Regions from separate parts of the Leclercia sp. AS011 genome, predicted to be linked through region 2. Evidence: predicted binding sites of a transcription regulator. Region 2 holds the regulator's gene; each other region holds the start of a gene.
What was found. The regulator CRP, encoded in region 2, controls carbon source genes, mostly activating them, when cyclic AMP is high. The targets are predictions, from matches to a motif close to ATGTGANNNNNNTCACAT.

Region 1 (7,971 bases), on a different contig from region 2:
ACTGGGATGCGTATTTACAGTGGGGCGTGGAAGCCTTCCGCATCAACGCCGCGGTCGCAAAGGACGACACCCAGATCCACACCCACATGTGTTACTGCGAATTTAACGACATCATGGATTCAATTGCCGCGCTGGACGCCGATGTCATCACCATCGAGACCTCGCGTTCAGATATGGAGCTGCTGGAGTCGTTTGAGGAGTTCGACTACCCGAACGAGATCGGGCCGGGCGTATACGACATTCACTCCCCGAACGTGCCGAGTGTGGAGTGGATTGAAGCCCTGCTGAAAAAAGCGGCCCTGCGTATCCCCGCCGAGCGCCTGTGGGTAAACCCGGACTGCGGCCTGAAAACCCGCGGCTGGCCGGAGACCCGCGCCGCGCTGGCGAACATGGTTAAGGCAGCGCAGAATTTGCGTCAGGCATGATGTCCTGTAGGCCCGGTAAGGCGTAGCCGCCACCGGGCAATTTATGCCTGCCCATCCATCAACCGGCTAATATGGATGCTCAACCACGTCAGCTCATCTTTCGGCAGGGTGAGCTGATATTTATCCTGGACGTAGTCGCGGATCGCCCAGGCCACGGTCATGGCGTCCGGGCGGTGGCGCATCAGCTCCTGATAAAAATCTTCGGTCTCACTGAGGGCGATTTTCCCGGCCAGTACCCGCTCGGCAAAATAACGCAGATGGGTGATAAAGCGCATGTAGTTAACCGACTGCGTGTCGATAGTTCTGCCCAGCTTATAGCGCACGATATCGGCGATGCGGTTGACCAGCTCAACCTGCTGGTGAGCGGTGCTGTCGTTGTCCTGGCTGCTGGCGTTGATCAGGTGAAAGGCGATGTTTACCGCCTCTTCTTCGGGTAGCTCAACCTCAAACTTCTCATTAACCTGGGCGCGAGCCTGCAACCCCACGCTGTACTCCTGGGGGTAGTAGCGCTTCACTTCCCAGCTCAGCTTATTGAGGATCCTCTGCCCGCTGCGGCTGCGCTCCACCGCAAAGTGCAGATGCTCCGCAAGGGTAAAAAGCAACACGGAATTGAGCTTATCCCCGCACAGGCGGCGCGCGAGGATAAGAATTTCATGGCTAATGTCGAAGAACGCCGCAGGAATGGTGTCCGTCAGGGATAAAAAATGGCGGGATTTAAGATCGCTCAGCGGCAGGAACACTTTTTCCACCTGCGCAAGGTCAATATTCGTACCGGGTTTCGCACCAAAGCCGATCCCCTTGCCGAACAAAATCATCTCCCGCTGGTCGTTGTCGACCAGCAGCATGCTGTTATTAAGCGACTTTTTTATCGTTATCACGGTTATTCCTGCGGCATGGCCGGTTAGCTCATGTCTGCGCCATTGCTGGCGATCACTTTTTTGTACCACCAGAAGGAGTCTTTCTTCAGCCGTTTCAGCGTGCCGTTGCCTTCATCGTCCTGATCGACATAGATAAAGCCGTAGCGCTTGGACATCTGCGAGGTGCCCGCACTGATAATGTCGATGCATCCCCAGGTGGTAAATCCCATCACATCTACCCCTTCATTTATAGCTGCCAAAGTTTGCTCGAAGTGGGCGCGGAAGTAGTCAATGCGGTAGCTGTCGTGGATCGCGCCGTTTTCCACCACATCCTTCGCACCGAGGCCGTTCTCCACGATAAACAGCGGCTTCTGGTAGCGGTCGTACAGCTCCAGCAGGGAGATTTTCAGCCCGACAGGATCGATCTGCCAGCCCCATTCGGACGTCGGCAGGTACGGGTTTTTCACGCCGAGAACGGTATTTCCCGGGATGCGCTCCACGTCCGGCTGAGTCGATTCGGTCATCGACATGTAGTAGCTAAAGGAGACGAAGTCGACGGTATGATCTTTTAAAATGTGCCGATCCTCGGCCTGCATTTCGATCTGGATGTCCCGACGCGCCAGATCGCGCAGGATCAGCGGCGGATATTCGCCAAACACCTGCACATCGGCGTAGAAGTAGTTCTCCAGATTCTTCTTCAGCGTCGCTTCCACATCTTCCGGACGGCAGCTGTGCGGATAGGTGGTGAGCTTGGTCAGCATGCATCCGACCTGGCTGCCCGGGATTTTGGCGTGGCAGTCGCGGGTCACCAGCGCCGAGGCGACAAACTGGTGATGCAGCCCCTGATAAATGTCCTGCTGCGCTTTGCCGGGCAGACTTTTCTCTTCCCGGATGCCCGCCGTGGTAAACGGGTGACGGTGGATGCTGTCGATCTCATTAAACGTCAGCCAGTAGCGGACCAGATCTTTGTAGCGGTCAAAACAGACATTGCTGAAGCGCACAAAAGCGTCCACCACGTTGCGGTGCACCCAGCCGTTATATTTTTCGCTCAGGGCCAGCGGCATTTCGTAGTGAGAGAGGGTCACCAGCGGCTCGATATTATGGCGGCGCAGCTCGCGGAACATATCCTCATAAAACTGCAGTCCCGCCTCGTTTGGCGCGGCGTCCTCACCGGTCGGGAAGATACGCGACCAGGCGATGGACACCCGCAGCACGGTGTAGCCCATCTCAGCAAACAGGGCGATATCGTCCTTATAATGGTGATAAAAATCGATGCCGCGGCGTTTCGGGTAGAGCGCGTCATTTTTACCTTCAAACGCGTCGCGGATGTTTTCGTCCGTCAGCGCCATATGGCCGCTGTAATCCTTCACGGACAGGTTGGGCTTCCAGGTGATAGCGTCTGCGACGGACGGCCCTTTGCCATCCACATTCCATGCCCCTTCGGCCTGATTGGCGGCTATGGCGCCGCCCCATAAAAAACCTTGCGGAAACGGGAGGGATTTCTCCATTACACGGACTCCTTAAGCGTCATGATGATATGCGGGTCTGGATTTTTATCGTCGGTATTACCTGGTGTCAGCGAAAAGCGTTCGCCGTTAGTGACCACCATCATCACCACCGGATCGAGCCCGGCGGCGGTAATGGTGTCGAGTGAAAATTCAATTAGCGTGTCACCGCTTTTAACATGCTGGCCCTCCACCACCCGCGGGGAGAAGCCTTCGCCCTGCAGTCGGATGGTGTCTATGCCGATATGGAAAATCAGCTCGACGCCCGCGTCGGTGAGCAGGCTCAGCGCATGGCCGCTGTCAAACACATTGACTATGGTTCCATCCGCCGGGGCCCGCAGCACGCCCTGGGAAGGGATAATCGCGATGCCGTCGCCCATGATTTTGCGGGAGAAAACGTCATCGTTAACCTTCTCGAGTGGGATAATCTGTCCCTCCACCGGGCGGGTGAAGCTCAGCGCGTCGCTGTTTTCCGCCGCTTTATCACGCCACAGCAGCAGGGCGCTGATAAAGGCCACGGCAAAGGATAATCCCGCCCCGGCAAAGGCCCAGACGATGTTCATCGGGTTATCCGGGGAGACAAACATCGAGATGCTGGCAAGACCCGGGCCGACGAGGGCAAAGGCCTCAATCGCCATCCAGCCGATAAAGGCCCCGCCGACAATGCTGCCGAGGATCACACTGTAGAGCGCTTTTTTGTTCAGCAGGGTGACGCCATACAGCGCCGGTTCGGTAATGCCGAACAGGGCGGAGATCCCGGCGGAGAAGGCGGTGGATTTCAGTACCTTATCTTTGCTTTTGAGGGCAATCGCCAGACATGCGCCGGACTCGGCAATATTGTGCGCCAGCGACGCGGGCAGGTAGAGCATCTCACGCCCGAACTGGCTCATGGAGGCTACGGCGTAGGGCAGCATCGGTTTATGCATCCCGGCGGCCACCATAAAGGGCAGGGCGGCGGCCAGCAGCCCCGTTGCCACAAAACCGAGTTTGCCATAGAGCCATAAAATTACCGTTGCCAGCCCGGCGCCCAGCTCGTAACCCAGCGGCCCGAGGATCAGCAGCGTGACCGGGACCGTCACCAGCAGAGAGAGCATCGGTGAGAGGAAAATACGCAGCGCGCCGGGGGAGTAGCGGTTGAACAGCTTCTCCGTCTGGGCGTAAAAGAGCACGCACAGAATGGCGGGAAAGACCTGCGAGGCGTAGGCCACGTTGCGCAGATCGAAAGACATGAACGCCGTCCCGTCGGCCAGCTGTTTGGTCATCGCGGGTAGCACCATCACGGAGACCGCCGAGACGGCAACCAGCACGTTCACCTTCAGCTTCATTGCCGTGGTGATCGCCACCAGGATCGGCAGGAAGTAGAGCGGCGCGGAGCCGATATTATCCAGCACCTTGTAGGTCGAACTGTCCCGGCTGAGCCAGCCCATCACGTCCAGCAACAGCAGCAGCGATTTCAGAACCCCGCCACCGGCAATGGCAGGCACCAGCGGCTGAAAAACGCTGATGACGAAATCGATAACCTGCGCGCCACGGCTGATTCTGGCAGGCGTATGTTGCCCGCCCGCCTGAGGGGAGCCCACCAGCGAGCGCACCGCCTCAAAGACCTGCACCACCTCGTGACCAATAATCACCTGGCACTGCACGTTCACGCGCACGCCCAGCACGCCGTCGACCTTTGCCAGCGCCGCTTCGTTGACCCTGCCATTGTCGTACAGGCTCAGCCGCAAGCGGGTGGAGCAGTGTTCGATATGTTCGATATTCTCAGCACCGCCGACCTGGGCGATGATCTCCAGCGCTGTTTGCAAGTGGTTCATGTTCTGGCCCCTGTCTCCAGAGCAAAAAAAAAGACCTGAACCCCCTCTCCGCTCGAAAACGGAGAGGGGGTTCAGGTCTTGCCTACGGATCGTAGTTACACGCCTGTGCTTTTTATATCGTCCAGATTGTGTTTAAAAGTCAAACAGTCACCTCACTTTGCGTAGCGAAGTGTGAGCCGCTTAACCTTTTTTAGCGCCGTACTGCTGGAACCAGGCCAGCATCCGCTGCCAGCCATCTTTGGCTGATTCCGCATGATAGCTTGGACGATAATCGGCGTTGAAGGCGTGCCCGGCTCCCGGGTAAACCACAATCTCCGCCGTTGCGTTCGCTGCACGTAGCGCATGGCGCATGGTCTCTACCGTGTCCAGCGGGATCCCGGTATCTTCTGCGCCATAGAGTCCGAGGACGGGCGCGTTCAAATCGGTCGCAATATCCACCGGATGTTTCGGTGAATTCAGCGTCTTTTCGCCCACCAGCTTGCCATACCACGCTACGGCGGCTTTCAATTGCGGGTTGTGCGCGGCATACAGCCAGCTGATTCGCCCGCCCCAGCAGAAGCCGGTTGCCAGCAGACGATGGGGATCGCCCCCGTTGCGCGCCGCCCAGTTGGCGACGTGGTCAAGATCTGCCAGCACCTGGGCATCCGGTACTTTACTCACCAGATTGCTGAACAGGGTGGGAATATCGCTGTAATCATTCGGATCGCCCTGACGGAAATAGAGTTCAGGCGCGACGGCCAGATAGCCTTCCAGCGCCAGGCGGCGACAGAGATCGCGAATATGCTCATGTACGCCGAAAATTTCCTGAATCACGATGACGATCGGCAATGCCCCTTGCGCATTTTTGGGCCGGGCATGGTAAGCGGGCATATTATCGCCCTGAGTCGGAATGGAGGTCTCCCCGGCGGTAATCGCCTCGTCGGGGGTAGTGACAACGGTTGCGGCTTGCAGATCAGCAGCAGGGGCAAATCCAGATGTTCCAGTCATGGCATTCTCCGTACCAATTAGCGCAAAAGTAAATATAGTCCGCAGGTTAACAATCCACAGTGCCCGAAACAGGCTATCTTTTGTGCAACAGATAACGATATAACTCGTTAATGTGATGTTAATCACTATTTCATGGTAATTAACTGCAATCAATTTTATTCATGGTGATGTCTGTCACGAAACTAAGCCGGTTCCTTCGGTAAAGTACCGCTTTGCTTCTGCTGACAAACTGACCCACAGAGGAGTTTTCTATGTCTAAGTCTGATGTTTTTCATCTCGGCCTCACTAAAAACGATTTACAAGGGGCTACGCTCGCTATCGTCCCTGGCGATCCTGAGCGTGTGGAAAAGATCGCCGCGCTGATGGATAAGCCGGTTAAGCTGGCAGCCCATCGCGAATTCACGACCTGGCGGGCAGAGCTGGATGGCAAAGCGGTGATCGTGTGCTCTACCGGTATCGGTGGCCCGTCTACCTCTATTGCCGTTGAAGAGCTGGCACAGCTGGGCATCCGTACTTTCCTGCGTATCGGTACCACCGGTGCGATCCAGCCGCACATCAACGTTGGCGACGTCCTGGTCACTACCGCATCCGTGCGTCTGGACGGCGCGAGCCTGCACTTTGCGCCAATGGAGTTCCCGGCAGTGGCCGATTTCGAGTGCACCACCGCGCTGGTGGAAGCCGCGAAATCCGTCGGTGCGACCACTCACGTTGGCGTGACCGCCTCCTCTGATACCTTCTACCCGGGCCAGGAGCGCTACGACACCTTCTCCGGTCGCGTAGTCAGCCGTTTCAAGGGTTCGATGGAAGAGTGGCAGTCTATGGGCGTGATGAACTACGAAATGGAATCTGCCACCCTGCTGACCATGTGCGCAAGCCAGGGTCTGCGTGCCGGTATGGTTGCGGGTGTGATTGTTAACCGTACCCAGCAAGAGATCCCGAACGCCGAGACCATGAAGCAGACCGAAAGCCACGCGGTGAAAATCGTGGTGGAAGCGGCCCGCCGCCTGCTGTAATTTCCCCTTTTCTTTGCCAAAGGCCGACCTGTTCGGCCTTTTTCTTTGCGTAGCGCCTCGCAGAAAACCCTTTTCAAACTGGACGTTTATACAGCACAATTCTATTTTGTGCGGGTCATACCTTGATGCAGGGGGCGTCGTGGATATTTCCATCCTTTTTTATGCCGTTATTGCGCTGGTCAGCGTCGGTGTGGGCTGGTTGCTCGCCAGCTATCAGCATGCGCAACAGAAGGCCGATCAGCTTGCCGAACGTGAAGAGATGGTGGCCGATCTCAGTGCATTGCGACAGAACATCGCCCAGAGCGGGCACTGGCGTGACGAATGCGAGCTGCTCAACAACGAGCTGCGCAATCTGCGGGATATCAACACCTCGCTGGAAGCCGACCTGCGTGAAGTCACCACCCGGCTGGAGTCCACCCAGCTGCATGCGGAAGACAAAATCCGCCAGATGATCAATAGCGAGCAGCGCCTGAGCGAGCAGTTCGAAAACCTTGCCAACCGCATCTTTGAGCAGAGTAACCGCCGCGTCGAGGAACAAAACCGCCAGAGCCTGAACGGCCTGCTGTCGCCCCTGCGCGAACAGCTGGACGGCTTTCGTCGCCAGGTGCAGGACAGCTTTGGTCAGGAGGCGCGTGAACGCCACACGCTGGCCCATGAAATCCGCAACCTCCAGCAGCTGAATGCCCAGATGGCGCAGGAGGCCATCAACCTCACCCGGGCGCTGAAAGGCGACAATAAAACCCAGGGCAACTGGGGGGAGGTGGTTTTGACCCGCGTGCTGGAAGCCTCCGGCCTGCGCGAGGGCCACGAATATCAAACCCAGGTCAGCATTGAAACCGAGAGCCGCGCGCGGATGCAGCCCGACGTCATTGTCCGTCTGCCCCAGGAGAAGGACGTGGTCATCGACGCCAAAATGACCCTGGTGGCCTATGAGCGCTACTTTAACGCCGAAGATGACTACACCCGCGAGTCGGCGCTGCAGGAGCATATCGCCTCGGTGCGTAACCATATTCGCCTGCTGGGGCGTAAAGACTATCAGCAGCTGCCCGGCCTGCGTTCGCTTGACTATGTGCTAATGTTTATCCCGGTTGAACCGGCCTTCTTACTGGCGCTGGACCGCCAGCCGGAGCTGATCTCCGAGGCGCTAAAAAACAACATTATGCTGGTCAGCCCTACCACGCTGCTGGTGGCGCTGCGCACCATTGCCAATCTGTGGCGCTATGAGCACCAGAGCCGCAATGCCCAGCAGATTGCCGATCGAGCCAGCCGCCTGTACGACAAAATGCGTCTGTTCGTCGACGATATGTCGTCGGTCGGGCAGAGCCTGGATCGCGCTCAGGACAACTACCGCCAGGCGATGAAAAAGCTGG
Region 2 (7,971 bases):
CCGCCCGGGCCCCGTCCTGCATGGCGTCTAACCCCTCCATCCCGGCGCGCGAGAGCACGCAGGTATCGGTTAACGAGGTCATGATCGCCATCAGCGCATCAAGCCGGGCATGGGCTTCGCCACTGCCGTTAAGACGGCTCAGACGAAGCTGCGGCAGCGCCCGCTGCATAATGTGCGGAAACGCCTGCTGCGCCTCTTCGCGCGCGCCGGGCACCTGATAACGGTGGGTGGCGCGCAGCCCTTTACTGAATACTTTCGGCGCGGCGTCATCCGGCAGTTTCGCCAGCTGCGCGGCGGTATCGGCTACCGTCCGGGCTCTGGCACTGCCGCCGAGCATCGCCACGGCGCTGACCAACAATCCCAGCGCCCAGATAGCGCCCCGGTGGGTATTCACCCCGCCGGTGGCGGCCATCATCTGCTGCTCGCCTTCGCGCCCCAGCCGACCTACGGTTTGCCGTAGCGAGATATCGGCCGGACGCTGCCAGCTTTGCAGCGCCAGCGCCTGAAACGTGGGGGTCAGGCTGTGCGCCGAACGCTCCATCAGCGCGAGCGACAGATCCTGGTGCGCGCCGTTCCCCCGACTGTCCACCAGACCGGGTTTCGGGCTCAGTCGCGCTTCGTCAATCAGACACTGCGTGGCGGTTCGCGCCAGCCATTCGGCACCGCCTTCAACCTGAATCTGGGGCAGAAGTTTCATTACCAGCTCCGGAATTTCGCAGGTGGGTTGTACAGACCGCCTGACCATTCAACCAGGTCAGACACGCTGCCTGCCGCCAGTAGAGAGCGGGTGGCGTCGGTGCGGCGAATGCCCATATCTTCCGGGTAGAGCACTTTGCCACTCTGGCGCAGCTCGACGACGCGTTTTGCGTCCACACCCAGACCGATATCGGTGATCCCGGCAACGGCCGCGACCATGGCCCGGCGCTCTTCCAGATCTTTCGCCCGGTAGAGGTAAGCAATCCCCTCTTCCGTCAGCACGTGGGTGACGTCATCGCCGTAAATCATGACCGGGGCCAGCGGCATACCGGAGGCTTTCGCCACCTCGACGGCGTCGAGTTTTTCCACGAAGGTTGGCTTCACGCCCGCCTGGAAGGTTTCCACCATCTGCACCACCAGCTTTTTACCGCGCTGCATTGGGTCAGGCTCGGTGATCATGTTCAGCCAGGCCGGGGTGGCATGACGACGACCGTGCGGGTCGTGGCCCATGTTGGGTGCCCCACCGAAGCCGGAGAGACGGCCGCGGGTCACGGTTGAGGAGTTGGCATAGCCATCCACCTGCAGCGTCGAGCCGATAAACATATCCACCGCGTACTGACCTGCCAGCTGACAGAAGGCGCGGTTAGAACGCATGGAGCCGTCGGCACCGGTAAAGAACACGTCCGGACGGGCACGGATATACTCCTCCATCCCCAGCTCGCCGCCGAAGCAGTGCACGCTTTCGACCCAGCCGCTTTCAATGGCGGGGATCAGCGTTGGATGCGGGTTCAGCGTCCAGTGTTTACAGATTTTGCCTTTCAGGCCGAGCTGTTCGCCGTAGGTCGGCAGCAGCAGTTCAATGGCGGCAGTGTTGAAGCCGATACCGTGGTTCAGCGACTGAACCTGGTGTTCCGCATAGATGCCTTTGATGGCCATCATCGCCATCAGGATATGTTCCTGTTTGATCAGGCGCGGGTCACGGGTGAACAGCGGTTCGATAAAGAACGGCTTGTCCGCCACTACCACGAAATCGATCCAGGAGCCGGGGATATCCACGCGCGGCAGATCGCACTCGTCGTCCACCAGCTCGTTCACCTGGGCGATGACGATGCCGTCGTGGAAGGCGGCGGCTTCGACCAGCGCCGGGGTATCCTCGGTGCTGGCACCGGTATAGAGGTTACCTTTACGGTCCGCTTTAAAACCGGCAATCAGCGCCACGTTTGGCGACAGATCCACATACAGGCGGGAGTAGAGTTCGATGTAGGTGTGGATGGCACCAATCTCCAGTTGCCCGTCTTCCAGCAGCTGCGAAATACGCAGGCTTTGGGTACCAGAGAAGGAGAAATCGAGTTTGCGGGCGATACCCTTTTCAAAAATATCCAGGTGCTCGCTGCGGCCCACGCTCGGCATAATCATATGCAGGTCGTGAACGATTTGCGGGTTCACTTCGGCGAGGGATCGTGAAAGAAAATCTGCCTGTTTCTGGTTATTCCCTTCCAGTACGACTTTGTCGCCTGGGGCGATCAGTTTTTCCAGCATGGCGACAAGGTCGCCTGTTGGCAGTACCTTGCCCTGCACCGGGACGGAAGCCAGGCGGCGCGCTTTTTCAGTGCGACGCGTGTTCCAGTTCCGGGCTGGTGTTTGCCCTGATAACATTGTTAACCTCCTGATTCAGCACATCTTTAGATTTGCTTAACGTTGAGTAAAGTCTGCACCCTGGCGAGAAAGTCATCAATTAAGCGTAGAGGTGAATCATTAGCCTGAGAGTAATAATCAAGGTAAATATTTTTGATAGGGATCAGTTCATGTTTCGGAAAACCAGGCTAAACGGGGTACAATTCGGAAGCTATCGTAAATAACAGACAATAATTAGCATCACCTTTATGACCCAAATCATTCCCTCAGATTTCAACATTGCAGCCGACGAGAGTGCAGAATTTGTGCCCATGCGGGGGGTGTCGAATCGACACCTGCAGACCATGCTGCCGCGTCTCATCCGCCGTAAAGTGCTTTTTACCCCCGTCTGGCAGCGCCTTGACCTGCCGGATGATGATTTCGTTGATTTAGCCTGGAGTGAAGATCCGCTTCAGGCCCGGCACAAACCTCGTCTGGTGGTCTTTCATGGTCTGGAGGGCAGCCTGCACAGCCCCTATGCTCACGGCCTGATCCAGGCGGCGAAAGCGCGCGGCTGGCTGGGCGTCGTAATGCACTTTCGCGGATGCAGCGGCGAACCCAATCGCCAGAAACGCATCTATCACTCCGGCGAAACGGAAGATGGCACCTGGTTCCTGCGCTGGCTGGCAGAGACCCACGGCCCGGCCCCTACCGCGGCGGTAGGCTATTCGCTGGGCGGAAATATGCTCGCCTGCCTGCTGGCAAAAGAGGGCGACAACATCCCGCTGGACGCCGCCGCCATCGTCTCTGCTCCGTTCATGCTGGAGCACTGCAGCTATCATATGGAGAAGGGCTTTTCGCGTGTTTATCAGCGCTATCTGCTGAACTTGCTCAAAGCCAATGCGGCACGCAAACTGAAAGCTTACCCGGATACGCTGCCGGTCAGTCTGCAGCAGCTGAAGAAAGTGCGCCGCATCCGCGAATTTGACGATCTGATCACCGCCAAAATTCACGGCTTTGCCGATGCTATTGACTACTATCGTCAGTGCAGCGCCATGCCGGTGCTGAGCAAGATCACCAAACCGGTGCTGATTATTCACGCGAAAGACGATCCCTTTATGGATCATCACTCAATACCGGCGCAGGCGTTTCTGCCCGCTAACGTGCAGTACCAGCTGACCGAACATGGCGGGCACGTGGGCTTTGTCGGCGGCACGCTGCGTCGCCCGACCATGTGGCTGGAAACGCGTATCCCGGACTGGCTGACCACATACCTGGAACCGATAAGATGATTATTCCCTGGCAAGATCTGGCTCCCGAAACGCTGGATAATCTGATTGAAAGCTTTGTGTTACGCGAAGGCACCGATTATGGTGAACAGGAGCTTTCGCTTGAGCAGAAGGTCGCCGACGTCAGGCGCCAGCTGCAAAGCGGTGAGGTGCTGGTCGTATGGTCCGAGCTGCACGAAACCGTCAACATCATGCCTCGCAATCAATTTCGCGGTTAACCGCGACCTCTTTCCACTCAGGGAGTTGCTATGTCCGCCAGACATCCGGTTATTGCCGTTACAGGGTCGAGTGGTGCAGGTACCACCACCACCAGCCTCGCTTTTCGTAAGATCTTCTCCCAGCTGCATCTGCGCGCCGCGGAAGTGGAAGGCGACAGCTTTCACCGCTACACCCGTCCTGAGATGGACATGGCTATCCGCAAAGCCCGGGATATGGGCAAACACATCAGCTACTTTGGCCCGGATGCCAACGACTTTGGCCTGCTGGAGCAAACCTTCGCCGAATACGGGCGAAGCGGCACCGGCCAGGCGCGCAAATACCTGCATACCTATGACGAAGCGGTCCCCTGGAACCAGGTGCCGGGCACCTTCACCCCCTGGCAGCCCCTGCCGGAACCCACCGACGTGCTGTTTTATGAAGGCCTGCATGGCGGGGTGGTGACGCCACAGCACGACGTGGCGCGCCATGTCGATCTGCTGGTAGGTGTAGTCCCTATTGTGAACCTGGAGTGGATCCAGAAGCTGACGCGGGATACCAGCGAACGCGGCCACTCCCGCGAGGCGGTGATGGACTCCGTGGTGCGCTCGATGGAGGATTACATCAACTTCCTGACGCCGCAGTTTTCCCGCACCCACATTAACTTCCAGCGCGTCCCGACCGTGGATACCTCTAACCCCTTTGCTGCCAAAGGCATCCCGTCGCTGGACGAGAGCTTCGTGGTGATCCATTTCCGCAATCTGGACAATATCGATTACCCCTGGCTGCTGGCGATGCTGCAGGGTTCGTTTATTTCGCACATCAATACGCTGGTGGTCCCGGGCGGGAAGATGGGGCTGGCGATGGAGTTAATCATGACGCCGCTGGTGCAGCGGTTGATGGAAGGCAAGAAGATCGATTGAGGATTTTTGCCCGGTGGCGCTACGCCTACCGGGCAATGGGATTACGCCCCGATCACTTCATACGAGTGGGTAATCTTGACCGCTTTCTCCAGCATCAGCGCCACGGAGCAGTACTTCTCGGCTGAGAGATCCACCGCACGGGATACCGCCGCGTCTTTCAGCTCTTTACCGGTCACCACGAAGTGAAGATTGATATGGGTGAACAGGCGCGGTGCCTCTTCACGACGCTCTGAGGTCAGTTTTACTTCGCAGTCAGTCACATCATGACGCCCTTTTTGCAGGATCGACACCACGTCGATCGCGCTGCATCCGCCTGCCGCCATCAGGACCACTTCCATCGGACTTGGCGCTTTGTCACCGGAGTTGCCATCCATCAAAATCTGGTGCCCGGAAGCCGACTCACCGAGGAACGTTAACCCTTCAACCCATTTCACACGTGCTTGCATTTGTATTAACTCCAGGAGTGCATTTTTCCTGACAGATTACGCGTCAGTAACAATTCTGACAACGGAAGTCGACCTGCATCAAGCTGAAGCGAGACACCAGGAGACAGGCGGCAAAAGCTATGCTAAAACAGTCGAGATGCTACAGTAATACATTGACGTTGCACATGTATGCAGAGGACATCACACATTACAGGCTGCTAATTATTGTGACAGCCAGTCCCCAGGCAGGGGAAAGAATTCGATTGTAACCCCAGAGTACAGGTACAGAGCCAGACTCTGGAGACAGCTTATAACAGAGGATAACAGCGCATGGTGCTTGGCAAACCGCAAACAGACCCGACTCTCGAATGGTTCTTGTCTCATTGCCATATTCATAAGTACCCATCGAAGAGCACGCTGATTCACCAGGGTGAAAAAGCGGAAACGTTGTATTACATCGTCAAAGGCTCAGTGGCAGTGCTGATCAAAGATGAAGAAGGTAAAGAGATGATCCTCTCTTACCTGAATCAGGGAGATTTCATCGGCGAACTGGGCCTGTTTGAAGAAGGTCAGGAGCGTAGCGCCTGGGTTCGTGCTAAAACTGCCTGTGAAGTGGCTGAGATCTCTTATAAGAAATTCCGCCAGCTGATCCAGGTCAACCCGGACATCCTGATGCGCCTCTCTTCGCAGATGGCTCGCCGTCTGCAGGTCACGTCCGAGAAAGTGGGTAACCTCGCCTTCCTCGACGTAACGGGCCGCATCGCTCAGACCCTGCTGAACCTGGCGAAACAGCCAGACGCCATGACCCACCCGGACGGTATGCAAATTAAAATTACCCGTCAGGAAATTGGTCAGATCGTCGGATGTTCTCGTGAGACAGTGGGTCGTATCCTGAAAATGCTGGAAGATCAAAACCTGATTTCTGCCCACGGTAAAACCATCGTGGTTTACGGAACACGTTAATTCCGCTAAAACGGCGTGGCATCGCAGGATGACACGCCGTTTTTGTCTCTATCCCCATGTGGCGCAGGCTCATTTATCACCCGGAAGTTAACTACGCACTGCGGCAAACCCTGGTGTTGTGTCTCCCCGTGGCTGTGGGTTTGATCTTCGGTCATCTGCAACAAGGTCTGCTCTTTTCTCTCGTTCCTGCCTGCTGCAACATTGCCGGTCTGGACACCCCGCATAAACGCTTTTTTAAACGCCTGACCATTGGCGGCTGCCTGTTCGCCGGCTGTAGCCTGGCCGTGCAGCTGTTGCTGGCCCGGGATATTCCGCTGCCCCTCATTCTGACCGTGCTGGCGATGACGCTGGGGGTCACGGCTGAGATCAGCGCCCTGCATGCCCGGCTGCTGCCCGCCTCGCTGATTGCGGCTATCTTTACCCTGAGTCTGGCGGGGAACATGCCGGTCTGGGAGCCGCTACTCCTCTATACGCTGGGCACCCTCTGGTACGGGCTGTTTAACTGGTTCTGGTTCTGGATGTGGCGCGAACAGCCGTTGCGAGAGTCGCTGAGCGTGCTCTATCAACAGCTGGCAGAGTATTGCGAAGCCAAATACACCCTGCTGACGCAGCACACCGATCCTGAAAAATCGTTGCCGCCGCTGCTGGCCCGCCAGCAGAAGGTGGTGGACCTGATCAGCCTCTGCTATCAGCAGCTGCATATGCTGGCGGCCAACAGAAATCATGAATACAAACGCCTGCTGCGCACCTTCCAGGTGGGGCTGGATCTGCAGGAGCACATCTCCGTCAGCCTGCATCACCCGAAGGAGGTGCAAAAGCTGGTGGAGCGCAGCCACGCCGAAGCGGTGATCCGCTGGAACGCGCAGACCGTTGCGGCCCGTCTGCGGGTGCTGGCCGACGACATTCTCTATCATCGCTACCCCACCCGTTTCTCTATGGACAAGCAGCTTGGCGCGCTGGAGAAAATCGCCCGTCAGCACCCTGATAACCCGGTGGGGCAGTTTTGCGCCTGGCACTTCAGCCGGATTGCCCGCGTGCTGCGCACGCAGCGTCCGCTCTATCCGCGCGACCTGATGGCTGACAAACAGAAACGGCTGCCGCTGCTCCCCGCCCTGAGAAGCTACCTGTCGCTAAAATCTGCCGCCCTGCGTAACGCGGCGCGCATCAGCGTGATGCTGAGTATCGCCAGCCTGATGGGCGTGGCGCTGCACCTGCCAAAACCCTACTGGATCTTAATGACCGTGCTGCTGGTGACGCAAAACGGCTACAGCGCGACGCGGGTGCGAATTCTCCACCGGGCGGCCGGGACCCTGGCGGGACTGATTATCGCCGGTGTCACTCTGCACTTCCACGTCCCGGAGGGGTACACCCTTGCCGGCATGCTGATGGTAACCCTGGTGAGCTACCTGATCATTCGCAAGAGCTACGGCTGGGCGACGGTGGGCTTTACGGTTACGGCGGTGTATACCCTGCAGCTGCTGACCCTGAACGGCGAGCAGTTTATTATCGCCCGGCTGGCCGATACCCTGATTGGCTGCCTGATTGCCTTCGGCGGGATGGTCTGGCTGTGGCCGCAGTGGCAGAGCGGGCTGCTGCGCCAGAACGCTCACGACGCGCTGGAGGCCGATCAGGAGGCTATCCGCCTGATCCTCAGCGACGATCCGCAGCCGACACCCCTGGCCTGGCAGCGCATGAAGGTCAACCAGGCGCACAACGCCCTGTTCAACTCCCTCAACCAGGCGATGCAGGAGCCGGGCTTCAATTCGGCGTATCTGGCGGATATGAAGCTGTGGGTAACGCACAGCCAGTTTATCGTCGAGCATATCAACGCCATGACGACGCTGGCGCGGGAGCATACGATGCTGA
Region 3 (7,971 bases), on a different contig from region 2:
TCAACCCTTGAGTATCGATGTGGTGGCGAAAAAGTCAGGTTATTCGAAGTGGTATTTGCAGAGGATGTTCCGCGCCGTCACGCACCAGACGCTGGGCGAATACATTCGTCAGCGCCGGTTATTGTTGGCCGCCCAGGCGCTGCGCACGACCCAGCGACCTATTTTTGATATCGCCATGGATCTGGGCTATGTCTCTCAGCAGACCTTTTCCCGCGTATTCCGCCGCGAGTTTGATCGCACCCCCAGCGACTACCGTCATCAGCTGAATTAGTGGCTGTGGGCGAGTGATGCCGCGACAGGCTGTTGCTGCCAGGTCATGAAATCCTGCGGCGACATGGCCTTCGCAAAGTGCCAGCCCTGGCAATACTGCACGCCGCGCTTGTTTAACCAGGTGACCTGTTCCGCCGTTTCCACCCCTTCGGCGATGGTTTTTAAGCGTAGGCTCTGGGCCATTTCGATAATGTGCTCGACGATCAGGTGGCTGGTGCTGTTGGTGGTCAGCGTATCAATAAAGGATTTATCGATTTTCAGGATATCGACGTTCAGGGAGTAGAGGTTGTGCAGGTTGGAATAGCCGGTACCAAAATCATCGATCGCCACTTCATAACCTGCCTGACGGAACGCCTGAATCACCGGCGTCGTTTTCGGCACGTCGATAAACCCGCGCTCGGTCACTTCGATTTTAATCTGCTGGGCCCGAACGTTGTAGTGGCGGGCCTTATCGGTGATCATCGCAATCAGGCGTGAAGAGTGGAAGTCGGTCGCCGACAGGTTAATGGAGATATAGATATGCGGATTGCAGGCCAGGAAAGGGCCCAAATCGCTGAAGACTTCTTCCACCACGTAGTCGGTAATGCGCTCGCTCATGCCCTCTTCTTCTGCCAGCGGGATAAATTCTACCGGACTCATCACCGGGCCGTTAAATCCAGGCCATCGCAACAGCGCCTCAGCCCCGACACAGACGTTGCTTTTAATATCAATAATTGGCTGGTAGTGCAGGCAAAGCTGTCTTTTATTTAATGCCCGATGCAATAAACGCCCCGGGGAATTAAATTCCCGTCGCGTTCGCGACCACATCAGTAAAATAATAATGCTGCTAATCATTCCCAGCGGCAGGGTTAATGTTGCCTGATGATAGAGCACTTCATAAAAACGCTGGTTGGTCGTTGAAACAATAGCGGCAATGGGGCGCTTGTCCGAGCGAACAATAGTATAAAAGCGGCCTTCGTTCTGGAAGGCGAGAGTGTTATCACCAATCAGCGTTTTTAATTCATTTTGATTCGCCTGTTCGCTGACGGAAAAAAAGGCGTTGGTCACCGTATCAAATACACCCCATGCCAGAGAGCGATCCGAAGACATGACCTCGCTATAGGTCAGGGGGTTCACCACCACCACATAATGCCCTAATTGCATATACGTCATCTTATATCCCGCATAAAAGGGCGTATCGCGGTAATAATAGATAGAGACGTCAGGCTGGCGTTGGTAATTGGCGGCGGAAATTGTATAAGGGGTATCGGGGGTGCCCGTCGTGGAGCAGAGGAATTCACGGCCATCAGCATAGAGCAGGTCGGCAATGTAAAGCCGGCCCCGCACGATATTTAACATATCCTGTCGGTGTGCTGGCGTGCAAATATCGCCCGAATACTGTTCAGCCGCATGACGTGCCAGCTCCACCTGTTGAATAACCAGTTCAGTTTTATCTAAAGCGAGTTGAGCAAAGGAGCTGAGTTGGCTGCGTGTTTCGTTAACCGCGCGTTGCTGGGCAAACCATAGCGCAAGCATCACAGGTAGCGAAACTACCATGATAACCCCGACTATACTCAGCACCTTGTCCCGTGCGCTACGATTCATTTCCGCCCTATATCCCTGCTTTTTATGTGCCTGTAATCATGAAGGCCGGATGCTTTGCTAAACAGGTGATTACGTTGCATGAATCATGCGAAGTTAGCAACTGACTTTTAACACCAATAACCTAATATTTGGTTATGCCGATAATATTTGTCCGTAAGCCAAACTGAAAGTATTCGTTTGCTGTTTATTAAGTAAAATAAATACTCGTTTAGAAAGCCAGGCACCCGGATTACGCAACAGAATGTCGTCGATTAAGTCAAACTACCGACAGCGTGAAAAAAGCGCAACTTCATCATGAGATTTTGTGCTATTTATCCCATGATAATGATTAAAGTGATTTATAAATAATCAACCGCGACGATTGTTTTTCCTCTGCCCGCGCGTTTGGCATCATAAAGTGCCTTATCTGCGCTAATGAGTAATGAGGAAGTATCGTGCCGGGCACTGCTCACCTCGACCACCCCCGCGCTAAAGGAGAGGATCAGCGTCCGGCTGCCGACGTTAAGCGGCGTCCCGGCCAGCGCCTGGCGAAGCCGGGCAGAGAGCTGTACCGCCGCGCCGCTGCGGGTCTTCGGCAGCAGCAGTAAAAATTCCTCTCCGCCCACCCGCCCCAGCGCTGAGCCGGGCGGGATCAGCCCCCGCAGGCAGTCACAGAAGTGCACCAACGCGGCATCTCCCACCAGGTGCCCCCACTGGTCATTGATCTGTTTGAAGAAATCCAGGTCAAACATCAGCACCGAGAAGTGGCTGTCGGCCTCCTGCCGCTGGCTGGCCTCCAGGGCAGCGGCAATCTGCTGCAGGATGGCAAAGCGATTTAAGCAGCGGGTCAGATCGTCGGTCATGGCCTTCATCTCCAGCTGCCGCTCTGCTTTTTTGCGGGCGGTGATATCGAGCCCGATATTGAGAATTGAGCCGTCCGGCAGGGAGATGTTCGACCACAGGATGGTGAGCTGCATTCCGTCCCGCCGTACCGGATGCCATTCATACATATCGTTCAGCGGAGTGGTGTTAACCGACTCGTGCACCCGACGGCGCACCTCCGGGTCAGGATAAAACAGCGCCAGCGGATCGGCATAAGCGTTGATCTCCGCCATGGTCCAGCCAAATACCTTTTCGCATTCGGCATTCCACAATACGCAGCGGCTATTCCTGTCGAACGAATTCATCAGCACCGGTGCCCGTTCAAACAGCGTTTTGTACTGGGCGATCATCCGCTGCATCTCTTTGGCCGTGCGCTCCCGGGCGACGAGACCGGTGACAAAATCCTTCAGCTTTTCCACCAGGATAATCACCACCTCTTTCAGCACGGTGAGGGTGTTTTGCGGCTGCGTAAACCCCAGGAAGAAATAGCCCTGCTGATGCGGTGCCATTTTACACAGCACCCCGGACTGTAATTGCTGATGGCCCGGATGTCCGGGAGGAAATATCAGCGCACCCAAATTCTCTTTCCAGCCGATGACCCGCCATGAACGGCGATGGCGCTGCAATAACAGGCTGGCAAGAAACGCATTAATTTCCAGCGGATGGCAGGTTAATTTCCCGGCACTGACAAACTGCGGCTGACCCGTATCATCCTGCATCATCACCCAGCTCAGTTGAGCGTCAAAGGTATGATTAATCGTCTCCAGCAGAGACGTTAAGGTGGCATGGGATGATAACTTTGGCATTAATTTAGCTAATGCGTGCAGGGCCCGGGTACTGTCATTACTATTCTCTCGATTTACTTGCTTCATTGTTTATTCGCAGCTCATTAACGAGACAGAAATACCGCAACGAATTAATCAGGAATAAAGTGATAGTCAGTCAGCATAAATTAATACTGACGATCTTACAGGGATGCGTGTGTAAAAATAAAATGACAAATAATAATAACCAGCAAAAAGGTCAAGCCTGATTTATTTATTACGAACGGAGTAAGCAACCGGAAGAAGCATAAGCCATAGCCCTGAGGCTGTAAATATTGTACATCCGCTCCCGGCCTGTACATGTTTTCTTATCTCAATGAATTATCAGCAAAGTTATCGTAATTACACCGGTTAGCAGGCTAAATATATATTTTTGCTAACTATAACCGTTGTGACTACAGGGTTAATTCAGGCCATTTTTATGCATTTGCCCAGTGGCGAATAAAAGAACAAATGTGATATAGTTCACACATCTTATGTAACAAGAAACATTGTTTCATTGTTGTGAGTCTGAGCCTGCCGATAGCCAGTTTGCCACAGTGTGTGGGCAACGTCGCGCTTTACCCGGCGGCGGTTATCTTTGAGGATCCTATTATGGCAGCTATTACCACCGGTGTTGTGTTTGCACGCTGGGAGTTGTTGAGCGCGGTGCTGATGTTTCTGGCCAGCACGCTGAACATTCAGTTTCGTAAATCAGATTACACCGTGCTGGCGGTGGTGAGCACCTGTCTGGGTCTGGCGGCGGCATGCTGGTTCGCGACCGGCCTGCTGGGCATCACCCTGCTGGATGTAGCCGTTATCTGGAACAACGTTAAAGCGGTAATGGTTGAGGCGATGAGCCATACACCACCAGACTGGCCGATGATGTACACCTAGTGAATAAAAAAACCCAGACGATGTCTGGGTTTTTTGTGGTTGCGAAACGCAGGTTCTGTTATCAGAACGGGATGTCGTCGTCGAAATCCATTGGCGGTTCGTTAGACTGCGCCGGTGCAGACGGCTGCTGCGGACGGGACTGTGCGCCGCCGCTGAACTGGTTGCCGCCCTGTGGCTGCTGAGGCTGACCCCAACCGCCCTGCTGCTGGCCGCCACCTGCTGGTGCGCCACCGCCCTGACGGCCACCCAGCATCTGCATGGTGCCGCCGACGTTAACCACCACTTCGGTGGTGTATTTTTCTGCGCCGGACTGATCGGTCCATTTGCGGGTACGCAGCTGGCCTTCGATATAGACCTGGGAGCCTTTACGCAGATATTCACCGGCCACTTCAGCCAGTTTGCCAAACAGCACAACGCGGTGCCATTCGGTCTGCTCTTTCATCTCACCGGTCGCTTTATCGCGCCAGGATTCGGACGTCGCCAGCGTAATGTTGGCCACTGCACCACCACTCGGCATATAGCGTACTTCCGGGTCCTGGCCCAGATTACCGACGAGAATCACCTTGTTTACGCCTCTGCTGGCCATGATCGTGTCTCCTGAAAACGTGTCTGAAAATAGTGTAAGCGCGCGAGTGTACCATTTCCACGTGGTCTTCCGATAGTTTCGAAGCATCTTCCAGAGTTCTCACGAGGGTTACATTGTTGCACAAGTAATCAGAATTTGCATTCCAATACTGTATATCCAGCCAGGTCAATTTGTGTCATAATTAATCGTTTCTGCCGGTTGTCCTTCAAACAAACCAGGCATTCCGTGTATCTACCTACCGGGAAAGGTGAATGGATAAGATAGAAGTTCGGGGCGCGCGCACCCACAATCTCAAGAATATCAACCTCGTTATCCCTCGCGACAAACTGATCGTCGTGACCGGGCTTTCAGGCTCAGGCAAATCTTCACTGGCTTTCGACACCCTGTATGCCGAAGGGCAGCGTCGTTACGTTGAGTCTCTCTCTGCCTATGCGCGTCAGTTCCTGTCGCTGATGGAAAAGCCTGACGTCGACCATATCGAAGGGCTGTCGCCTGCCATCTCTATTGAGCAGAAGTCGACCTCCCACAACCCGCGTTCCACCGTCGGGACCATCACCGAAATCCATGACTACCTGCGTCTGCTGTATGCCCGCGTGGGCGAGCCACGCTGCCCGGATCACGATGTTCCGCTGGCGGCCCAGACCGTCAGCCAGATGGTGGATAACGTGCTGGCCCAGCCGGAAGGCAGACGCCTGATGCTGCTGGCCCCTATCATTAAAGAGCGTAAAGGCGAGCACACCAAAACGCTGGAGAACCTGGCCAGCCAGGGCTATATCCGCGCCCGTATTGACGGGGAAGTGTGCGATCTCTCCGATCCGCCAAAGCTGGAGCTGCAGAAGAAACACACTATCGAGGTGGTGATCGACCGCTTTAAGGTGCGTGACGATTTGACCCAGCGCCTCGCCGAGTCGTTCGAAACCGCGCTGGATCTCTCCGGCGGTACGGCGGTGGTGGCCGATATGGACGATCCGCAGGCGGAAGAGCTGCTCTTCTCTGCCAACTTCGCCTGCCCGGTTTGTGGCTACAGTATGCGCGAGCTGGAACCGCGTCTGTTCTCGTTCAACAACCCGGCGGGTGCCTGCCCGACCTGTGACGGTCTTGGCGTGCAGCAGTATTTCGATCCTGACCGGGTGATCCAGAACCCGGAGCTGTCGCTGGCGGGCGGCGCGATCCGCGGCTGGGATAAGCGTAACTTCTACTATTTCCAGATGCTGAAGTCGCTGGCTGAACACTACAAGTTCGACGTCGAAGCGCCGTGGGGCAGCCTCAGCCCAACCGTGCACAAAGTGATCCTGTTCGGCTCGGCGAAAGAGAACATCGAGTTTAAATACATGAACGATCGCGGCGATACCTCGGTGCGCCGTCATCCGTTCGAAGGCGTGCTGCACAACATGGAGCGCCGTTACAAAGAGACGGAATCCAGTGCGGTACGTGAAGAGCTGGCGAAGTTTATCAGCAACCGCTCCTGCGCCACCTGTGACGGGACTCGTCTGCGCCGCGAAGCGCGCCACGTGTATGTTGAAAACACGCCGCTGCCGACCATCTCAGACATGAGCATCGGCCATGCGATGGACTTCTTCACCAACCTGAAGCTCTCCGGCCAGCGCGCGCAAATCGCTGAGAAAGTGCTGAAAGAGATCGGCGATCGCCTCAAGTTCCTGGTCAACGTCGGTCTGAACTACCTGACCCTCTCCCGCTCGGCAGAGACCCTGTCCGGCGGTGAAGCCCAGCGTATCCGTCTGGCGAGCCAGATTGGCGCGGGCCTGGTCGGCGTCATGTACGTGCTGGATGAGCCGTCCATCGGCCTGCACCAGCGCGACAACGAACGTCTGCTCGGGACGCTGATCCACCTGCGTAACCTCGGCAATACGGTGATTGTGGTTGAGCACGATGAAGACGCCATCCGCGCCGCCGACCATGTGATCGACATCGGCCCGGGGGCTGGCGTGCACGGTGGTCAGGTGGTGGCGGAAGGGCCTCTGGACGCCATTATGGCGGTACCGGAGTCCCTGACCGGCCAGTACATGAGCGGCAAGCGCAAGATTGAAGTGCCGAAACAGCGCGTGCCCGCCGACCCGGAAAAAGTGCTGAAGCTGACCGGTGCCCGTGGCAACAACCTGAAAGACGTGACCCTGACCCTGCCGGTCGGCCTGTTCACCTGTATCACCGGTGTCTCGGGTTCCGGTAAATCAACGCTGATCAACGACACCCTGTTCCCGATTGCGCAGACGGCGCTCAACGGCGCAACCCTCGCTGAACCGGCACCATACCGCGATATCCACGGTCTGGAGCACTTCGACAAGGTGATCGATATCGACCAGAGCCCGATCGGTCGTACGCCGCGCTCTAACCCGGCCACCTATACCGGCGTCTTTACGCCTGTACGTGAACTCTTTGCCGGCGTGCCGGAATCGCGTTCCCGCGGCTATACGCCAGGACGTTTCAGCTTTAACGTTCGCGGCGGTCGCTGTGAAGCCTGTCAGGGTGATGGGGTGATCAAGGTTGAGATGCACTTCCTGCCGGATATCTACGTGCCGTGCGACCAGTGCAAAGGCAAACGCTATAACCGCGAAACGCTGGAGATTAAGTACAAAGGCAAAACCATCCACGAAGTGCTGGATATGACCATCGAAGAGGCGCGTGAGTTCTTTGATGCGGTTCCGGCGCTGGCGCGTAAGCTCCAGACCCTGATGGATGTCGGTCTGACCTACATTCGTCTGGGCCAGTCAGCGACCACCCTGTCGGGCGGGGAAGCGCAGCGCGTCAAACTGGCGCGTGAGCTCTCCAAACGCGGTACCGGGCAGACGCTGTACATTCTGGATGAGCCGACCACCGGTCTGCACTTTGCCGATATCCAGCAGCTACTCGAGGTGCTGCACCAGCTGCGCGATCAGGGCAACACCATCGTGGTGATTGAGCACAACCTGGACGTGATTAAAACCGCGGACTGGATTGTCGATCTGGGCCCGG
Region 4 (7,971 bases), on a different contig from region 2:
GGTCTGGATCTCCTTGCCGATAAATTCGGCGTATTTCGGGATCAGATAGCCTTTGAGGAACTCCAGATAACGTTCTGCCTGCTCCTGCGGGAACTGCTCCCGCTCGATCTGCTGCTCCAGGACGTAGAACAGATGTACCGGGTTAGCCGCCACTTCGGCGTGGTCAAAGTTGAACACGCGGGAGAGGATTTTGAACGCAAAGCGCGTGGAGAGCCCGTTCATCCCTTCATCGACACCGGCGTAGTCACGATACTCCTGGTAGGATTTCGCTTTCGGGTCGGTATCTTTCAGGCTCTCACCGTCATAGACGCGCATTTTAGAGTAGATGCTGGAGTTTTCTGGCTCTTTCAGGCGCGACAGGATCGAGAAGCGCGACAGCGTTTCCAGCGTGCCCGGGGCGCATGGGGCATGAACCAGCTCACTGTGGTTCAGCAGTTTTTCGTAAATCTTGATCTCTTCGGAGATCCGCAGGCAGTAAGGCACTTTGACGATGTACACACGGTCAAGGAAGGCCTCGTTGTTCTTGTTGTTGCGGAAGGTGACCCATTCCGATTCGTTGGAGTGCGCCAGAATAATCCCGTTAAACGGCAGGGCGGAGATCCCTTCGGTACCGTTGTAGTTACCCTCCTGGGTGGCGGTCAGCAGCGGATGCAGCACCTTGATCGGCGCTTTAAACATCTCGACGAACTCCATAATCCCCTGGTTGGCGCGGCACAGCGCACCGGAATAACCGTAAGCATCAGGATCGTTTTGCGCGTGGTTTTCCAGTTTACGGATGTCCACTTTACCTACCAGGGCAGAGATATCCTGGTTGTTCTCGTCACCCGGTTCGGTTTTAGCAATCGCAATCTGTTCCAGAATGGACGGCCAGGCTTTCACCACGCGGAATTTGGTGATGTCGCCGCCAAATTCATGCAGGCGCTTCGCGGCCCACGGCGACATAATTGTGCCGAGATAGCGACGAGGAATGCCGTACTCTTTATCCAGGATCTGCGCATCTTCCTGCGGGTTGAACAGGCACAGCGGATGGTCGTTGACCGGGCTGCGCTCGCCGTTGGCGCTGAGCACGTAAATCGGTACGCGCTGCATCAAGGCTTTCAGCCGTTCAGCCAGCGAGGATTTACCGCCGCCGACGGGACCCAGCAGATACAGGATCTGTTTCTTCTCTTCCAGACCCTGAGCAGCATGCTTCAGGTAGGAAACAATCTGCTCGATGGCATCTTCCATGCCGTAAAATTCTTCAAACGCAGGATATCGGGCGACGACCCGATTCGAAAACAGACGGGAAAGCCGTGGCTCCTGGGCAGTATCAACCATATTCGGCTCACCGATAGCCATCAATAGTCGTTCTGCCGCATTGGCATAGGCACTGCGATCTTGCCGACAAATGGTAAGAAACTCCTGCAGTGTGAACTCTTCGTCCTTGGCAGCTTCATAGCGCTGGCGATAGTGATCGAATATATTCATGGCATGCCGTCCTTTCGTTTTTTAGCACAGGAAAAGAGCCGTTCATATGAATAGTAGAGGCTCCCGGAAGCGGGATCCGTTGCACCTCACTGCCAGAGCAGCAACCCGTGTGCCAGGTCGGGCGCTAAAACCGCGGGGGTGATCGGGTATTCAGCTTCTTAAAATTAAGCGTAGATGGCATTTGCAAAACTTGCCTGCACGCAAAAACTAATTTCAATGACATATCAATAACTCATCCAGAAATTCAGCCAAATCCTGTCAGACAATGCGACTTGCTTCACTGAACGTTAATCTGGCTGACAGCGTTTCGTCATTTGCCGCACGCACGATACCCGGTTAATCGAATTGATTAGCTGACAAAAAATTTTGAGAAAAGAGGGGAATGACGGTTACACTTCACCCGCTGATTATTTGACTACAGGAAAGAATGGATTGTGACCAAACTCAAACTTCTGGCACTGGGGATTATCGTTGCCACCTCAGTGAGTACAGCATACGCGGAGAATCAGTGGTCAGTTGGTGCTGGTGTCGGCGTAATCAATAGCCCTTATAAGCAATATGACCGTGATATCTACCCGGTTCCGGTTGTCACCTATGAAGGGGATAATTTCTGGTTCCGCGGGCTGGGCGGTGGCTACTATCTGTGGAACGACCAGACCGACAAACTCTCCATCATGGCTTACTACGATCCGACGCACTTCAAGCCAGGCGACAGCGACAGCTATCAGCTTCGTCAGCTCGATAAGCGTAAGAGCACCATGATGGCCGGGGTTTCCTGGGTCCATAACACCGAATACGGTTTCCTGCGCACCGCCCTCGCTGGCGATACGCTCGATAACAGTAACGGCTATATCTGGGATCTGGCGTGGTTGTACCGTTACACCAACGGCGGGCTGACCCTGACCCCGGGTATCGGTCTGGAGTACCACAGCGAAAACTATAACGACTACTATTATGGCGTGTCCCATAAAGAGTCCCGTCGCAGCGGCTTGAACAGCTATGACGCTGACGATGGCTGGAACCCGTACCTGGAGCTGACCGCCAGCTACAAGTTTGCGCCTGACTGGAACGTCTACGCGACCGGCCGTTACAACCGTCTCAGCGATGAGGTGAAAGACAGCCCGATGGTCGATAAGTCCTGGACCGGTCTGATGTCGGTGGGTCTGACCTACAGTTTCTGATTGTGCATTTTTACTGTGCAATTTGTGCATCACAACGGGGCTCTTGAGCCCCGTTTGTTTTAGGGTGGTACATCATGACGGAGCGCTTGCGCTCCGTTTGTCCTGAGGTGGTGCAGATAAACAGGAGGGTGTGATGAGCGAAAAAACCGTTAACTTTGGTAACAACATCGTGCTGCCGGCTATTGGTCAGGGCACCTGGTATATGGGTGAAAAGGCCAGTCAGCGCCGCCAGGAAGTGGATGCCTTGCGGGCAGGCATTGACCGCGGGCTGAGGCTGATTGATACCGCCGAGATGTATGCTGACGGCGGCGCAGAAGAGGTGGTCGGCGAGGCGATTAAGGGCCTGCGCGACGAAGTGTTTCTGGTCTCCAAAGTCTATCCATGGAATGCCGGAGGGCAAAAAGGCATTGCCGCCTGTGAAGCCAGCCTGCGGCGTCTCGGTACCGAGTATATCGACCTTTATCTCCTGCACTGGCGCGGGAATTATTCTCTGGATGAGACCGTCCGGCTGATGGAGACGCTGCAACAGCAGGGAAAAATTGGCCGCTGGGGCGTCTCGAACCTCGATTATGCAGATATGCAGGAGCTGTGGCAGGTGCCGGGTGGGCGGGCCTGTGCCACCAATCAGGTGCTCTACCATCTGGCCTCGCGCGGTATCGAATATGACCTGCTGCCCTGGTGTCAGCAGGAGTCGATACCGGTGATGGCTTATTGCCCACTGGCGCAGGCCGGGCGGCTACGCACCGGGCTGTTCAATCATCCGGCGGTGAATGCGGTGGCGAAAGAGTATAACGCCACGGCCGCACAGGTGTTGCTGGCATGGGTGATACGTCACCGTGGGGTGATGGCTATTCCGAAAGCGTCATCCATTAAGCATGTGGAAGAGAATGCGGGCGCGCTGGGCATTTCACTCTCTGAGGAGGCATTAAACCAGCTGGATGCGGCCTTCCCGGCACCGAAACAGAAAACGGCGTTAGACGTGGTGTGACGTGAGCGTAATGCCCTCTCAGCACAGAGAGGGCAAGGGGAGGGGATTAACGCTTCACAATGTGAATGGTCTGTCCCAGACGAGAAGGTTTCTCTTCCGTCGCGGTTTGAGGTTCGCTCACGCAGGCGGTTTCCACGCAAACGAAGGTCTTATAGCCGTCATCCGGAACGTCACCCATGCTCACCGACAGCGCCGGGCCCGGGTTCCAGCCCACAACATTGCTGTGATGGTGATGGATAACTTCAATCGCGCGATTCAGCGCGGTATCTTCAATGACGCTGCAGGCTTCCGGGTTCAGGTAGACGCGGTCGGTACGATCCGGGAAGGTCTGGATGCCGTCGCTCAGTTTGCCCTCTTTCGCATTATCCACTTTGTCGATAAAGCTATCGCCCAGGCCGTTCACCGTGACGGCAGCGATATCGCCGACGTTGAAATAGGTGTGCAGGGCAGAGGTGGTCTCAAACTCACCGTGTGCTTCCAGTTCGATCTCACAGGTTTTACCCAGCTTGAAACGGGCGTACAGGGTGAAGTCGTGCGGCCACAGTTTGCGGGTCTCGTCATCGCTTTGCAGTTCAAAGGTCAGCACCACGCCGGATTCATCTTCGTTGTGGGCTTTCAGCGTCCACGGCAGATTACGGGCAAAACCGTGCGACGGCAGGCCTTGCTGGGCGGACGGGCCAAACCATGGCCAGCAGATTGGCACGCCGCCGCGGATTGCTGCCCCTTTTTTGAAGGAGGTGATGTCGCTCAGCCACAGCGCTTCCACTTCGCCTTCTGGCTGCCAGGAGAGCAGATGCGCGCCCTGCAGGGCAACCGATGCCTGCACCTGCGGATGCTCAACCACGATGACTTCGACATCGTCAATCTGGCGGCGGGAAAGCACAGGGGTAAGTTGTTCGACTACCGGAAGTGCAAAAATTGTTTTTATCATTACGCAGTCCTCTGTCTCTAATGCCATAAAAAAAGGCGACCGAGGTCGCCTTTTTGGATCAGTTTCTCATCTCAACTTATTTGGAGATGTGAGCGATCAGGTCCAGAACTTTGTTAGAGTAGCCGGTTTCGTTGTCGTACCAGGAAACCAGTTTCACGAAGTTGTCGTTCAGTGCGATACCTGCTTTAGCATCGAACACGGAAGTGCACACTTCGCCGTTGAAATCGGTAGAAACAACGTCGTCTTCGGTGTAACCCAGAACGCCTTTCATTTCACCTTCAGAAGCCGCTTTGATGGCTTTCTTGATTTCTTCGTAGCTTGCTGCTTTTTCCAGACGAACGGTCAGGTCAACAACAGATACGTTTGGAGTTGGAACGCGGAACGCCATACCAGTCAGTTTGCCATTCAGTTCTGGCAGTACTTTACCTACAGCTTTAGCTGCACCGGTAGAGGATGGGATGATGTTCTGAGCTGCGCCGCGGCCGCCGCGCCAGTCTTTGTGAGACGGGCCATCAACGGTTTTCTGAGTTGCGGTGGTAGCGTGAACGGTAGTCATCAGACCTTCGATGATGCCGAAGTTGTCGTTGATAACTTTAGCCAGTGGCGCCAGGCAGTTGGTGGTGCAGGATGCGTTGGAAACGATGTCCTGGCCAGCATACTTCTCGAAGTTAGCGCCTTTAACGAACATTGGGGTGTTGTCTTTGGATGGACCAGTCAGAACAACTTTTTTCGCGCCAGCGGTGATGTGCTTACGCGCAGTTTCGTCGGTCAGGAAGATACCGGTTGCTTCAGCAACAACGTCAACACCGATTTCGTTCCACTTCAGGTTAGCTGGATCTTTTTCAGCAGTAACACGGATGGTTTTGCCGTTGACAACCAGGTGGCCGTCTTTCACTTCAACGGTGCCGTTGAAACGACCGTGAGTTGAGTCGTACTTCAGCATGTACGCCATGTAGTCAGCGTCTAACAGATCGTTGATACCAACGATTTCGATGTCAGAACGTTCCTGAGCAGCACGGAAAACAATACGGCCGATACGGCCAAAACCGTTGATACCTACTTTGATAGTCATATATTCCACCAGCTATTTGTTAGTGAATAAAAGGTTGCGTGTAAAATTACAAAAACCTTACGCAGCGTCAAGCGGAATCGTGTCAATCATTGCGACAAATCAATCCTTAGCACTACCTTTGCTCGATTGACCTACCTCACATTCCCTTGGAGCTTGCACCCATATGGGGCCTGCGCACGGGATTTTAAAGGGCTGACCACATAAAAACGTGGAGTAGATCACATTTGTCTGCCTACCTCTGCGCAACGAGTAAGTTTAGATCAAAAGTTCATACTTCAGTGTTAATGTTTTGTTAGAATCGAGGGTAAAAGTTGTCTGTTTCAACTGCGAGATGTAAGCCTATGTCGAATCAACAAAACCCGGATGAACTGAAAAAAAACCTCACCGAAATGCAGTTCTACGTAACGCAAAATCACGGTACGGAACCCCCATTTACCGGGCGTCTGCTGCATAACAAGCGGGATGGTGTCTACCACTGCCTGGTGTGTGACGCTGCGCTGTTCAACTCCCAGAGCAAATACGATTCTGGCTGCGGCTGGCCGAGCTTTTATGAACCGGTCAGTGAAGAGGCCATTCACTATCTCAAGGACTTCAGCCACGGTATGGAGCGCATTGAGATTCGCTGTGGAAACTGTGACGCACATCTCGGTCACGTCTTCCCGGACGGCCCTCAGCCAACGGGTGAGCGTTTCTGCGTCAATTCCGCCTCCTTAAGCTTCACCGATGAGCAGAATGGTGACCAGACGAAAGGCTGAAAAATCGATTCAGCAAATTATTCCTTCGGAGCCCGATTTAACATGAATATTGAAGAGATGATTAACGGCATGACGCCGGAGGTTTATCAGCGTCTGGTCACTGCGGTTGAACTGGGGAAGTGGGCCGACGGCGTGGCGCTAACCGCCGGGCAGAAAGAGAACTGCCTGCAGCTGGTGATGCTGTGGCAGGCGCGCAATAACACCAATGCGCAGCACATGACTATCGATACCCAGGGTCAGATGGTGATGAAGAGTAAGCAACAGCTGAAAGAGGATTTCGGCATCGCGCCGAAGCCAATTGCTACGTTAAAAATGCAGTAACCCTGCAGATTAACGCCCTCTCCTCAGGAGAGGGCTGGTTGTTTCCGGCGGCGCTACGTTTGTGCGGGCCTACGGGTCAGGTAGGCCGGGTAAGGCGAAGCCGCCACCCGGCATAAGACGATCAGCCCTGCGTCTCCTGCCAGTCCGCCAGGGTGTACAGCGTGGCACCTTCCGCCGCCATATCCATAAACGCCTGGGCGCTGTCCTGGCGCTGAATGTTCACCCCGCGACAGCCGTCGGTGATCACGTTCACCCGGTAGCCCAGCTGCAATGCATCCAGCACGGTGAATTTCACACAGTAATCGGTCGCCAGCCCCATCACAATCAGCTCCACGATCTCGTGGTGGCGCAGCCATTGATCCAGCCCGGTTTTCTGCCGGTGGCCGTTATCAAAGAACGCGCTGTAGCTGTCAATGTTCGGGTTTTCCCCTTTCTGGAAGATGGCATCAATGGCTTTGCTGTTGAGCAGGGGATGCAGCTCAGCGCCTTCCGTGTGCTGCACGCAGTGATCGGGCCAGAAGGTTTGCGGCAGACCGTCCAGCTCGCCCTGGGTGAAGGGCTCGACGTTGTGCTGGCTGGCAAAACTGCCGTGATCCGCCGGATGCCAGTCCTGGCTGGCTACCACCGCCTCGCCGCGGGCTTTGCACCACTCAATCAGGGCGTTGGCGATGTCCACCGTGCTGTCGCCTTCGGCCACCGCCAGCGCGCCGCCGGCGCAAAAGTCATTCTGTAAATCCACCAGTAACAGGGCACGTTGTTTCATGCTCACTCCTTATTCGTCTGGCGTCAGTTCGCCACGCAGGTTTTGCATCATTGCGGTACGAATCGACTGCACATCCAGATCCTGACTCAGTAAGTAGTGAAGTTTAGTCAGGGTAGCTTCTACCGTCATGTCGAATCCGCTCACGACACCCGCTTGCGCCAGGGCGTTCCCGGTGGCATAACCGCCCATATTCACCTTGCCGGACATGCACTGGGTCAGGTTCACCACCACGATGCCGCGGTTGCTGGCTTCCTGAAGCTCCTTCAGGAACTCGCCGTTTTGCGGGGCATTGCCCACGCCGTAGGAGCGCAGGATCAGCGCTTTTACCGGCTGGCGCAGGAAGTTACGCACCACATCGGCGGAGATACCCGGATAGATGGTCACCACGCCAATCGGTTGAGGGGTAATGGGATGCACCACCAGCTCGCCGGAGGTATGCGGTGCCGGAGGCGTACCCAGGCGGCGAATATGGATCCCGGCTTCCAGCAGCGGA

Region 1: the regulator CRP is predicted to act here: its motif matches at 5,699-5,716, upstream of udp (uridine phosphorylase).
Region 3: the regulator CRP is predicted to act here: its motif matches at 3,993-4,010, upstream of WFO70_RS19535 (YjcB family protein).
Region 4: the regulator CRP is predicted to act here: its motif matches at 5,846-5,863, upstream of msrB (peptide-methionine (R)-S-oxide reductase MsrB).

What each region holds. Positions count from the first base shown of each region.
Region 1 is NZ_JBBCMA010000009.1:16,535-24,505, reverse strand. It holds gene metE (5-methyltetrahydropteroyltriglutamate--homocysteine S-methyltransferase) at 1-425, shown strand, start outside; gene WFO70_RS21270 (PRD domain-containing protein) at 467-1,303, opposite strand; gene WFO70_RS21265 (glycoside hydrolase family 1 protein) at 1,327-2,790, opposite strand; gene WFO70_RS21260 (beta-glucoside-specific PTS transporter subunit IIABC) at 2,790-4,601, opposite strand; gene WFO70_RS21255 (dienelactone hydrolase family protein) at 4,782-5,588, opposite strand; gene udp (uridine phosphorylase) at 5,840-6,601, shown strand; gene rmuC (DNA recombination protein RmuC) at 6,741-7,971, shown strand, end outside.
Region 2 is NZ_JBBCMA010000007.1:181,424-189,394, reverse strand. It holds gene WFO70_RS20615 (triphosphoribosyl-dephospho-CoA synthase) at 1-697, opposite strand, end outside; gene mdcA (malonate decarboxylase subunit alpha) at 697-2,352, opposite strand; gene WFO70_RS20605 (hydrolase) at 2,580-3,602, shown strand; gene WFO70_RS20600 (YheU family protein) at 3,599-3,817, shown strand; gene WFO70_RS20595 (phosphoribulokinase) at 3,848-4,717, shown strand; gene WFO70_RS20590 (OsmC family protein) at 4,759-5,163, opposite strand; gene crp (cAMP-activated global transcriptional regulator CRP) at 5,473-6,105, shown strand; gene WFO70_RS20580 (YccS/YhfK family putative transporter) at 6,162-7,971, shown strand, end outside.
Region 3 is NZ_JBBCMA010000006.1:160,239-168,209, forward strand. It holds gene soxS (superoxide response transcriptional regulator SoxS) at 1-271, shown strand, start outside; gene WFO70_RS19525 (EAL domain-containing protein) at 268-1,854, opposite strand; gene WFO70_RS19530 (GGDEF domain-containing protein) at 2,193-3,521, opposite strand; gene WFO70_RS19535 (YjcB family protein) at 4,134-4,415, shown strand; gene ssb1 (single-stranded DNA-binding protein SSB1) at 4,477-5,001, opposite strand; gene uvrA (excinuclease ABC subunit UvrA) at 5,253-7,971, shown strand, end outside.
Region 4 is NZ_JBBCMA010000001.1:1,622,778-1,630,748, reverse strand. It holds gene yeaG (protein kinase YeaG) at 1-1,467, opposite strand, end outside; gene WFO70_RS07660 (MipA/OmpV family protein) at 1,902-2,648, shown strand; gene WFO70_RS07655 (aldo/keto reductase) at 2,782-3,636, shown strand; gene WFO70_RS07650 (D-hexose-6-phosphate mutarotase) at 3,683-4,567, opposite strand; gene gapA (glyceraldehyde-3-phosphate dehydrogenase) at 4,644-5,639, opposite strand; gene msrB (peptide-methionine (R)-S-oxide reductase MsrB) at 5,981-6,394, shown strand; gene WFO70_RS07635 (YeaC family protein) at 6,437-6,715, shown strand; gene pncA (bifunctional nicotinamidase/pyrazinamidase) at 6,837-7,478, opposite strand; gene ansA (asparaginase) at 7,488-7,971, opposite strand, start outside.